Regions from separate parts of the Ochrobactrum sp. AP1BH01-1 genome, predicted to be linked through region 1. Evidence: riboswitches for the same ligand, from Rfam matches in the RefSeq annotation. Region 1 holds a riboswitch; the other holds the start of a gene.
What was found. Region 1 has a riboswitch for thiamine pyrophosphate ahead of thiD (bifunctional hydroxymethylpyrimidine kinase/phosphomethylpyrimidine kinase). Riboswitches for the same ligand answer to the same signal wherever they lie in the genome.

Region 1 (5,398 bases):
AGCTTGATCCAGTTGGTGCCGAAGATTTCACGCGCCATCTTGGCCGTGGTCACCGCTTCGCGCGGCGTGTGGCAGCCTGCCGTATTGGGCAGAACGGCCACGCCCAGTTCCCGGATCAGCGCCCAGAAATCCTGCCCGGCGCGGGCCTCGCCGCTTTCACGGCGCAGCGACACGGTGACGATCCCCGCCCGCGAGGCGCGCACCGCATCGGCAAGGATTGCGGGCGATGGATATTGCGCGGTGCCGAGCAGCAGGCGGCTTTCGAATTGTTTTCCATAAAATTCCAGCATCTCAGCCTCCCTGCATCGGGGCCAGAACTTCGATGCGGTCGCCAGAAGACAGGGTCGCTGCTTCGCGCTCGTCGCTTGCCACGAATTCGCCGTTCAGCGCGGTTGCAACAACTGCTTCGTCCAGTTCGATTTCTGCGAGCAGCGCCGCCAGATTGGCGGCTTTCGTGGTGATGACTTCACCGTTCAGCACGATCGTCATGCATAGTCCTCCACAAATTCGGGCATGGTTTCGGGCGTGGTCGCAGCAGTGACCGCCATGCGTGCTATCGCCGGCGAAAGCAGAAAGCCGTGGCGGTAAAGCCCGTTGACATAGATGGTTTTGCCGCGCCGCCGCACGCGGGGCAGATTGTCGGGAAAGGCCGGACGCGCATCGACGCCGGTTTCGAGAATTTCCGCCTCGCCAAAGGCCGGATGCAGGGCGTAAGCCGCGCTCAAAAGTTCCAGCGTGGAGCGCACGCTGATGCCCGACCGCTCGCCGCTTTCGATCATGGTCGCGCCGATCATGTGCACACCGTCGCCGCGCGGCACGATGTAAAGCGGAATGCGCGGATGCAGGAGACGCACGGGCCGCGACAGGTTGATGTCGCGGGATCGGACAACCAGCATCTCGCCCTTGACGCCGCGCAGATCGGGCAGCGCATCCCGTGCAGCCAGACCACGGGCGTCCACTACGATATCCGCGTAGATCTCCGCTGCATCGGCTTCCGTATTGAGGTGGAAGACGACACCCTTTCGTTGCAGGTTTTCGGCCATTTCCACCAATGTCCTGCGCGGATCGAGATGCCCTTCGCGCGCGAAGAACAGGCCCTGCCGGAAACGTCCGGCCAGATCAGGTTCCAGCGCATCGATGCGGTCATGATCGATTGTGTCGAAAGCTTCCGTCCGGCGGGCGAAACGGCGCAACTCGCTGGCATCGCGGTTGTGCGACAGAACCAGCGTGCCTTCCCGCTTGACGCCGGAGACGTGCTTTTCCCACCAGCCAAGTGCTTCCTGCCCAAGCCGCACCACCGGTTCCTCGGCGCTTTCGCCCTCGCACCATGGCGCCAGCATGCCGCCTGCCAGCCACGAACAGCAGTCGGCACCGATCTGCGGGCTGCGGGCAATCACCGTGACGGCATGGCCCTGATCGGTGAACTCGGCGGCGGTCGCAAGCCCGGCGACGCCTGCTCCGATGACGGTAACGCGCATCACGCAATCTCCTCCGTTCGGATTGTCCAGAGGTCATGAAAATGATGCACCGGCCCGTGGCCGTGTCCGATCTTCAACGTATCGGCGGCGCGGATTGCCCCTTGCAGATAGGCATGGGCGTTCAGCACTGCCTTTTCCAGCGGCAGGTTTTTGGCAAGCTCTGCGGCGATGGCCGATGAAAGCGTGCAGCCTGTGCCATGGGTGTTGACGGTCCTGATACGCGGCGCTTCGACACGAAGCGTCGGCTGATCGCGGCGCACCAGCAGATCGACGCATGTTTCGCCTTCCGCATGGCCGCCTTTCATCAGGACGGCCTTCGCGCCGAGGTCGAGCAAGGCGCGTCCTTGTTCCTCGGCGTCCGCATCGTCGAGCGCCAGACCGCAGCCGAGCAAGCAGGCCGCTTCCGGTCGGTTGGGGGTCAAAAGCGTCGCGAGCGGAATGAGTTTCTGACGCAAAAGCGCAATGGCGTTTTCGCTCAATAGCCGGTCGCCAGACTTTGCCACCATCACCGGATCGACAACGACGGGACCGGAAAAATGCGCGAGCCCCCGCGCGATGGCTTCGATGGTTTCAGGCACGGAAACCATGCCGATCTTCACCGCCGCCACATCGAGATCGCTGAAAACGGCGTCGATCTGCCCCGCGACGATGGCAGGCGGTATGTCGTGCACCGCGCTCACCGTGCACGTGTTCTGCACGGTCACGGCGGCAATGACGCTCGCGCCATAAACACCAAGCGCCGAAAACGTCTTGAGGTCGGCCTGAATGCCGGCGCCGCCGCCGCTGTCGGAGCCGGCAATGGTCACACAAATGGGGGGCGCGCTGATGGGCACAGACCGCGCCTGGCCACTTGTCGGTTTGGTTCGGGAGAAACTGTTCTGTCGGTCCATCATGTCGTCTCTCATTCCGAACGGAAGATGAGACGTCATGAACCTTGATGAAGCACAAGCTCCAAGGGGGATGGACCCCGTCCGCGACGCGCCAAACTCCGTTCCCTACGCAGGTATTACCCGGATCAGGTTCAATGGGTTGGCGCGAGAACGCACCTCTCAGCCTTTGTGTCGCAATATCGGACGGAAAACCGCTTGGCGCTTTTCCCGATATTGCTTCGAAGGCACCCCAACGAATTTTGCGTCTATAGGCATAGGCCGGAAGTTGAAGGCGGTCAAGCGATGGAAAAAGTCTGATTTTAAAGAAATTCCTTAAATCGACCCCCAATTTGTATATGGTTTATTAAAATTCTCCGCTTTAATCTATGCTCGGGGTGCATCTGAATCGGGTTGCTCATAGTGCTAACAAACGAGACAGTCTGCTCGTGGAGTGGAACTGTATAATCCTGTAGGATCGGTAGGATGAGGGGAATGCGATGAGGAAGCGGGGGGGCGCTTCGGCTTCGGCGGAAGGCACGATGGCGCGCACGTCCGAACAGGACTTCCGTATCCTTTTTACGACGCATCCGACACCCATGTGGGTTTATGACCCGGAAACGCTGCGCTTCATGGTGATGAACGACGCCGCGTACCGGCTTTACGGTTATACCGCGGAGGATATCCCCGGTATGACCGTGCTCGACATACGCCCGCCAACCGAGCGGGACCGGATGCTTGCAGCTATTCGCGATCGTAGCGACCTCGAGCGCCCGGAGCGCTGGCAGCATCTGCGTGCCAATGGTGAAACCATCGATGTTCTGACCTATGGACGCCAGGTCCTGTTCGACGGCAAGGAAGCAATTCTCGCTATTGTTCAGGACAGGACGGAACTGACGGAGGCCAATCGTCAGGCAAGTCACGCGCAGACTTTGCTGGATAGCCTTGTCAATAACTTGCCGCTTGGCGTGTTCGTCAAGGATATGCACGATAACGGCCGTTATGTGCTCTACAATCAGGCGGCGTCGGCCGCGAGCGGTCAGCCGATAGAAGAAGCGATCGGCTCTACCGACCGCGATCTTTTCCCGGAGCGCGAGGCAGCCGTCATCAGCGAGCAAGACCGCATGGCGATGCGGCGCCGGGAAGTATTGAGTGTCGAACGCAGGGTCGAGCGCAAGGACGGAACGTCGCGCACAATGCGGATCATAAAATGCTCGATTCCGCCGGTCGAAGGCAACGAGCCCCGCTATCTCATTGGCCTCGTTGAAGACATAACCGAGCGACGCGAAATCGAGGAACGCATGGCCCATATCGCCATGCATGACAGTCTCACCGGCCTGCCGAACCGGGCCTATTTTGCCCATCATGTCGAAAGCCTATTGAAAAAGGGCGGAGATTCCGAGCCTTTCGCGCTGTTCTATCTCGACATCGATCATTTCAAGAACATCAACGACAGCATCGGCCATCAAGCGGGCGACCAGCTTTTGCAGGAAGTGGCGCGCCGGCTGAAACAGATCACGACTTCGGATGAATTCATTGCCCGGCTGGGCGGCGATGAGTTTGCGATCGTTTATCGCAGTGGAACGCTGGGGCAGATCGCGATGTTTGCCGACCGCGTCCTTTCAGCTTTTCAGGATGCGTTCAAACTGGTTGGCAATTCGGAATTTGTCACTTGCAGCATGGGCATTGCTCAAGCGCCGCTGCACGGCGACACTCCCGATGCGTTGATGCGTAACGCCGACCTGGCGCTTTACGCGTCCAAATCCGGTGGACGCCGCACGTTCCGTTTCTATCAGCACTCGCTGCGCCTTGCAGCCGAGAAGCGTCACGTCATGACGGGCGAACTTCGCCAGGCGCTGCTGGACGAACAGTTCGAGCTTCACTATCAGCCGATATTCAATCTTGAAAGCGGCAGGATTTCCGGCTTCGAGGCGCTGATCCGCTGGCGTCATCCGGATCGCGGCATGGTTTCTCCCGCCGAGTTCATTCCCTTGGCAGAAGAAACCGGGCTGATCGGGCCGATCGGCGACTGGGTTTTAAGGGCGGCCTGTCGGGAAGCTGTCCTATGGCCGGAGGACATCAAGGTTTCCGTCAATCTTTCGCCGGTCCAGTTCAGCCAGACAACGCTCTTGCACTCTGTTACAGATGCACTGGAAGCGGCGCGGCTTTCGCCAGACAGGCTGGAGCTTGAAATCACCGAGTCGGTCTTCTTGTCGAACAGCAAGAACAATATTGAACTGCTGTTCGAGCTTCGCCGGCTGGGCGTTCGTATCGCGATGGATGATTTCGGCACTGGCTATTCATCGCTCAGTTATCTGCGTTCATTCCCCTTCGACAAGATCAAGATCGACCGCAGCTTCGTTTCGGGGATTGAAGTCGACACGCGTGACCTTGCCATCATTCAGGCCGTGGCGACGCTGGGTGCGGGGTTCAACATCGTAACCACCGCCGAAGGGGTCGAAACTGCCCAGCAGCTCGAGCGATTGCGTTCGGAGCGGTTCGGGGAAGTGCAGGGCTTTCTGACGGGGCGGCCAATGCCCGCAAGCGATGTGTTCGACTTCATTCATAATCGCGCGGCGACCGCCCTGCATATGCCGCCGGCATCCAACCGCCTGCCGATTTAGAGCGTACCCGAAAAGTCTGAAGCATTTTTGGGCAATTTCCGTGTCAAAGGAACTGCTTGGAGCGCCGCCAATCTGATTCAATCAGATCGAAACGCGCTCTAAAAAAGGGGCTTGACCTTCCAACGGTGGGAAGGACTATCTAAGGAGCAACTCTCGAATTGTGCCCGCATGGGCAGTGAAAGGGATTGCCATGAACAAGCCTGTCAATCACGAAGCGATCAGCTTTCCCATACCCGTCGAAGGGATGAGCTGCGCATCTTGTGTGTCATCGGTTGAAAAAGCCGTTTCCAGGGTTCCGGGTGTCGACAAGGTTTCAGTGAATCTTGCCACCGAGCGGGCCGACGTGACCTTCAGGGGCGCGCCCGATTTGCCGTCGGTGGTCGAGGCCATCCGCAAGGCGGGCTACGATGTCCCGGCGGGCAGCGTCGAT
Region 2 (5,398 bases), on a different contig from region 1:
GATGCGTCCTCTTCCGGCTTCTCGTCACCTCGGGCGCTTGGTGCCTTGATAGAGCGCCGGTTGAGCGCCTGTTCCTTGCGCTGCGCCATCATATCGGCGTAGCCGCCCGCATATTCGAGCCAGCGCCCGTCACCTTCCGGCGCAATGACCGAAGTAACGGTGCGGTCCAGAAAATCGCGGTCGTGGCTGACCAGAATGACTGTGCCCGGAAAACCGGCGACCAGCTCCTGCAGCAGATCGAGCGTTTCCATATCGAGATCGTTGGTCGGCTCGTCGAGGATAAGCAGGTTGGCGGGGCGCGCCAGAACGCGGGCCAGCATCAGGCGGGCGCGTTCACCTCCGGAAAGCTCGCGAATGGGTGTGCGCGCCTGTTCAGGCTGGAACAGAAAGTCCTTCATATAGGATACGACATGCCGCTGCTCGCCATTCACGACAAGGCTTTCTCCGCGCCCGTCCGTCAGATAATGCGCCAGCGTCTCGTCCAGATTGAGGCTTTCGCGCTTCTGGTCGAGTTCTGCCATTTCGAGATTGACGCCGAGCCGCAAGGTTCCGGAATCCGGTTCAAGCTTGCCAGTCAGAAGCGACAAAAGCGTCGTTTTCCCGGCACCGTTGGGACCAACAAGACCGATACGATCGCCGCGCTGCACGCGGATCGAAAAATCCTTGACCAGCACGCGCTCGCCATAGGCCTTGCTCAGCCCCTTGGCTTCGATCACCAGCTTGCCGGATTCCTTGGCGTCACTTGCCGCCAGAACCGCGGTTCCCTGCGCCTTGCGGTGGTTGCGGAAATCGGCGCGCATGGAATGCAATTCACCAAGGCGGCGCATGTTGCGCTTGCGGCGCGCCGTGACGCCGTAACGCAGCCAGTGTTCTTCACGGGCAATCTGGCGCCCCAGCTTGTGGTGATCGCGCTCTTCTTCTTCCAGAACCTTGTCACGCCATTCCTCGAAATGAGCAAAGCCTTGTTCCAGACGACGCGTGATGCCGCGATCAAGCCAGACAGTCGCCCGGCTGACATTTTCCAGAAAGCGCCGGTCATGCGAGATGAGAACAATGGCCGAGCGAATCTGGCGAAGCTCGCCTTCCAGCCATTCGATCGTCGTAAGATCGAGATGGTTGGTCGGCTCGTCCAGTAACAGCACATCAGGCTGCGGCGCGATCACCCGCGCAAGCGCGGCGCGCCGCGCTTCGCCGCCGGAAAGATGATCCGGCTTCTCCCCACCGGTCAGCCCCAGATGTTCGAGAAGATAGGTGACGCGGTGGGGATCGTCGGTCGGCCCCAGCCCGGCTTCCACATAGGCGCGCACATTGGCGAAGCCGTCCATGTCCGGCACCTGCGGCAGATAGCGCACGGTTGCACCCGGATGTTTGAAAACCTCGCCCGATGTCGCCTCCACCATACCGGCGGCAATCTTGAGCAGGGTGGACTTACCCGACCCGTTGCGTCCGACCAGTGCAATACGGTCGCCTTCGCTCACCGAAAGGCTGGCATCCTCCAGAAGCGGCGTGCCTCCGAAGGTGAGCTTGATCTGGTCGAGGCGAAGGAGTGGTGGTGCCATGGTTCTCTTCGATAAACAGGATTGAAAATTCCGCCCTGCTTGTCCGCGACAAAAGCCGTTCTGTCAAATGGAACGCACGAAAAGTCCCGCTAAAAACAAACAGGCCGGGTTTCCCCGGCCTGTCCGTAAACTTGCTTGCCCGCTATTACTGGCCCAGAAATTACTGGCAGGGTGCTTCGTAGATGCGGCCATACGGGTCGCGGTAACGGCAATACTGCACGCCATTGCGGGTCTGGGCTGCACCAAGCAGCGTACCAGCCACAGCACCGATAGCAGCACCGGTCAGAGCGCCGCGGCCGTTGCCGCCGATTGCGCCGCCAGCGAGAGCGCCGAGCGCTGCGCCGCCGACGCCATAACCGGCCGTGCGCTGTTCGTTGGTCGTGCATGCGGCTGTCGAGAACGCAAGCACGCCAGCAACTGCAATCATCGTAAGACGCGATTTCATTGGAACATCTCCTACAGGGTTGAACTAATCACCGACCTTGCGTCCCCAATTTCGGCGCTTAAGCAGATGACACCCGCTTGACCCATTTACAATACGTTTCGTTTGCCAGCGTCAAGCTCTTTCAATTGGTAAGGTTAGCAGCCCGCAATGGGGGAAGCCGCCATCTCCAAGTTGGCTACAAGTATCGCGAGGCCAGAACGCGCAGTAATGCGAAGTGTTCCGCGAACAATGTTGGAAACCGTCCATGAAGAGCCGAACGGAAGGGTCACATTATCTAACGGCCACTCTGCATTCGTGATCGAAAGGCCTTCCACTGTGCTGAAATTGATGACGCTGAAGGGCGTTCCATTAGGAAAGTCGTAAATATAATCTCCAGGCGGCAGGGGCCATGCTTCCTCCGCTCCGCTGGAGAGCATGATCTCCCGTCCGCGCGCTGCCTGCGCCGTCGCCATGGTGAGATGCTGTAGCGTGTGATCGGTCCGCTGCCCCCCGAAGGCCCCGCAAAGAATGACCCGTGTCGCGCCCCGCACATAGGCTTCCTCGAAAGCAAGCTCCCCGTCTGTCATATCCTTGGCCGATGGAAATCGTTTCTGCGGTACGTGTCGATATTGCGCCTGCAATTCGGCAGAGGCCGAATCGAAGTCACCCAGCCACAGTTCCGGTTCCACGCCGAGCGCCGCAGCATGACGGATACCGCTATCGGCAGCGAGAATGCGCGCACCTGCAATTTGGCGTTTCAGGCGATCAGTCACGGTCAGATCGCCGCCGAGGAGAATGACGAATGTGCTCATAAGCCGCTCATAACACGGGCAAATCCGCGCCGGAAGCCACATTCACTGCCGCGCCGGTCCCTTGCTCTTCCCGTCCTGAAAGATTATTGTCCCAGTCGCTCTAACGGGGTGCCATCCGCTTTGCTGATGGCTGAGAGGTCCAAAGAGCATTTCCAGCAAAAGTGTGAAACGGTTTTGCGTCCGGAAATGCTGAATAAAACGGCCAACCCGCTGAACCTGATCCGGTTTGCACCGGCGGAGGGATTAGATGCTCCATAAAACGGCGCTCAATCCTCTTGTAGTAAAAGAAAGGAAGTGCCGTGATGCGGCTTTTATCTTTGCTGGCCTTTTCATTTTCCGCTGCCATCGCTTTCACGCCTTCGGCTCAGGCGAAAGACAAGCTCACCGTCTATACCTATGACAGCTTCGTTTCCGAATGGGGGCCCGGCCCGAACGTGAAGGAAAACTTCGAAAAGGAATGCAACTGCGAAGTTGACTGGATTGCATCCGCCGACGGCGTTGCCCTGCTAAACCGCCTCAAGCTCGAAGGCAGCAACACCAAGGCCGATATCGTCCTCGGCCTCGATACCAACCTGACGACCGAAGCACGCGCTACCGGTTTCTTCGCCCCGAGCGGCATCGACCAGAACAACGTGAGCGTTCCGGGCGGCTTCAAGGACGATATTTTCGTTCCCTATGATTACGGTTATTTTGCCGTGGTCTACGATTCCGAAAAGCTGCCCAACCCGCCCAAAAGCCTGAAGGAACTGGTCGAAGGCGATTCGTCCCAGAAGATCGTACTGCAAGATCCCCGCACTTCGACACCGGGGCTCGGCATGCTGCTCTGGATGAAATCGGTCTATGGCGACGAGGCGGAAGCCGCCTGGCAGAAATTGCAGAAGCGCATTCTCACCGTTACCCCCGGCTGGTCGGAAGCCTACGGACTTTTCACCAAGGGCGAAGCCCCGATGGTGCTGTCCTATACGACGTCTCCCGCCTATCACATGATCGCGGAAAAGACGGATCGTTATAAGGCTCTGGCCTATCCGGAAGGCAATTATCTCCAGATCGAGCTGGCCGCCCAGACCACAACCGGCGCAAAAAATCCCCTGGCGCAAAAATTTCTGGCTTTCATGACTGGCCCAGGCTTTCAGGATGTCATTCCTGAAACCAACTGGATGTACCCGGCGGGCAAGATTTCCGCCGCACTTCCTGCCGCTTTCGATGCTCTCCCGAAGCCGGAAAAGACCCTGCTCATTCCATCCGACGAAGTGGCCAGAAATCGCAAGTCCTGGGTCGATGAATGGCTGGCCGCAACGAGCAGATGACCGCGCATCCGGCGCGGCGCCAACCTGATGTCACACCCGCGATGAAACCCGTCGCGGGTGTGCTGGCACTTGTCTTTCTGTTCGTGCTTGCCGGCGGCGCGCTTGCGGCCCTTGCCTTCGAGGCCGACAGCAGCGGTTTCGACGCTGCCGCCAATCTCGACACCTATCTGTGGCGGGTGGCGCGCTTCACCATATTGCAGGCAATCGCGTCGAGCCTGCTTTCGGTGCTGTTTGCGGTTCCGGTCGCCCGCGCGCTTTATGCCGAAGCAAATTTTCCGGGTCGCGGGCTGATCCTGCGCCTGTTCGCCCTGCCGCTTGCCCTGCCCGCCCTCGTCGCAGTTCTGGGCGTTACCGGCATCTATGGCCGTAACGGTCTCGTTGCTCATCTATCGGAAGCAGCTGGTCACCCCTTCCAGCCCGACATTTACGGCATCACCGGTATATTGATCGCGCATGTCTTCTTCAACATGCCGCTAGCCGTCCGTCTCATTCTGGCAGCTTACGATTCGATCCCGACCGATTACTGGAAGCTTGCCGCACAGCTCGGCATGGGCAATGGGGCACGTTTCCGCCTCATCGAATGGCCTGTGATCCGGCGCAATCTGCCGGGCATGATCGGTCTCATCTTCATGCTCTGCGTGACGAGTTTCACGACCGTCCTGACGCTCGGCGGCGGCCCCCGCGCCACCACGCTGGAAGTCGCGATCTACCAGAGCCTGCATTTCGATTTCGATCCGGGCGGCGCCGTTGCGCTCACCTTCACCCAGCTTGCGCTGACATTGCTTGTTCTTCTGGCCCTGCGGCTGACCGGCAGGCCATCCGAAGAAGGCTTCACGCATGCAGCAACCCTGCGGCGCTATGGCAAGACGTCCGCAGCTGAAAGGGTTTTTAACATCATCGTCATCGCGGCAGGCTTCCTCTATGTCGCCCTGCCGGTGGCAGGCGTTGTTGTTTCCGGTCTCGCTGCCGATTTCGGCCGGTTGTTGACCGAAGCGCCGGTCTGGCGCGCCATTGGCACCAGTCTTTCTCTCGGTTTTTCGGCAGCACTTCTCTCGGTCATTCTGTCACTGGCACTCGTCTCTGCCCGCGAGGCGTTAAAAAAACGCAGGCTGGCCAATATTTTCGACACCGGCGCGAGCCTCATCCTTGTCATGCCGCCGATTGTAATCGGCGCGGGCTGGTTCATCCTGCTCCGCCGTTTTACCGACCCTTTCACGGCGGCGCCCTTCATGGTCGTCACCGTAAATGCCGCCATGGCGATGCCTTTTGCCGTGCGCCTTCTCCGGCCCGCATGGG

Region 2: another riboswitch for thiamine pyrophosphate. It lies ahead of thiB (thiamine ABC transporter substrate binding subunit); the one in region 1 lies ahead of thiD (bifunctional hydroxymethylpyrimidine kinase/phosphomethylpyrimidine kinase).

Annotation. Positions count from the first base shown of each region.
Region 1 is NZ_JAGPOU010000003.1:173,481-178,878, forward strand. It holds gene J9800_RS11455 (thiazole synthase) at 1-290, opposite strand, end outside; gene thiS (sulfur carrier protein ThiS) at 292-489, opposite strand; gene thiO (glycine oxidase ThiO) at 486-1,478, opposite strand; gene thiD (bifunctional hydroxymethylpyrimidine kinase/phosphomethylpyrimidine kinase) at 1,478-2,368, opposite strand; TPP riboswitch at 2,454-2,610, opposite strand; gene J9800_RS11475 (putative bifunctional diguanylate cyclase/phosphodiesterase) at 2,845-4,968, shown strand; gene J9800_RS11480 (heavy metal translocating P-type ATPase) at 5,159-5,398, shown strand, end outside.
Region 2 is NZ_JAGPOU010000006.1:130,216-135,613, forward strand. It holds gene J9800_RS20410 (ABC-F family ATP-binding cassette domain-containing protein) at 1-1,559, opposite strand, end outside; gene J9800_RS20415 (YMGG-like glycine zipper-containing protein) at 1,720-2,004, opposite strand; gene J9800_RS20420 (thiamine diphosphokinase) at 2,139-2,795, opposite strand; TPP riboswitch at 2,890-3,055, shown strand; gene thiB (thiamine ABC transporter substrate binding subunit) at 3,098-4,102, shown strand; gene thiP (thiamine/thiamine pyrophosphate ABC transporter permease ThiP) at 4,099-5,398, shown strand, end outside.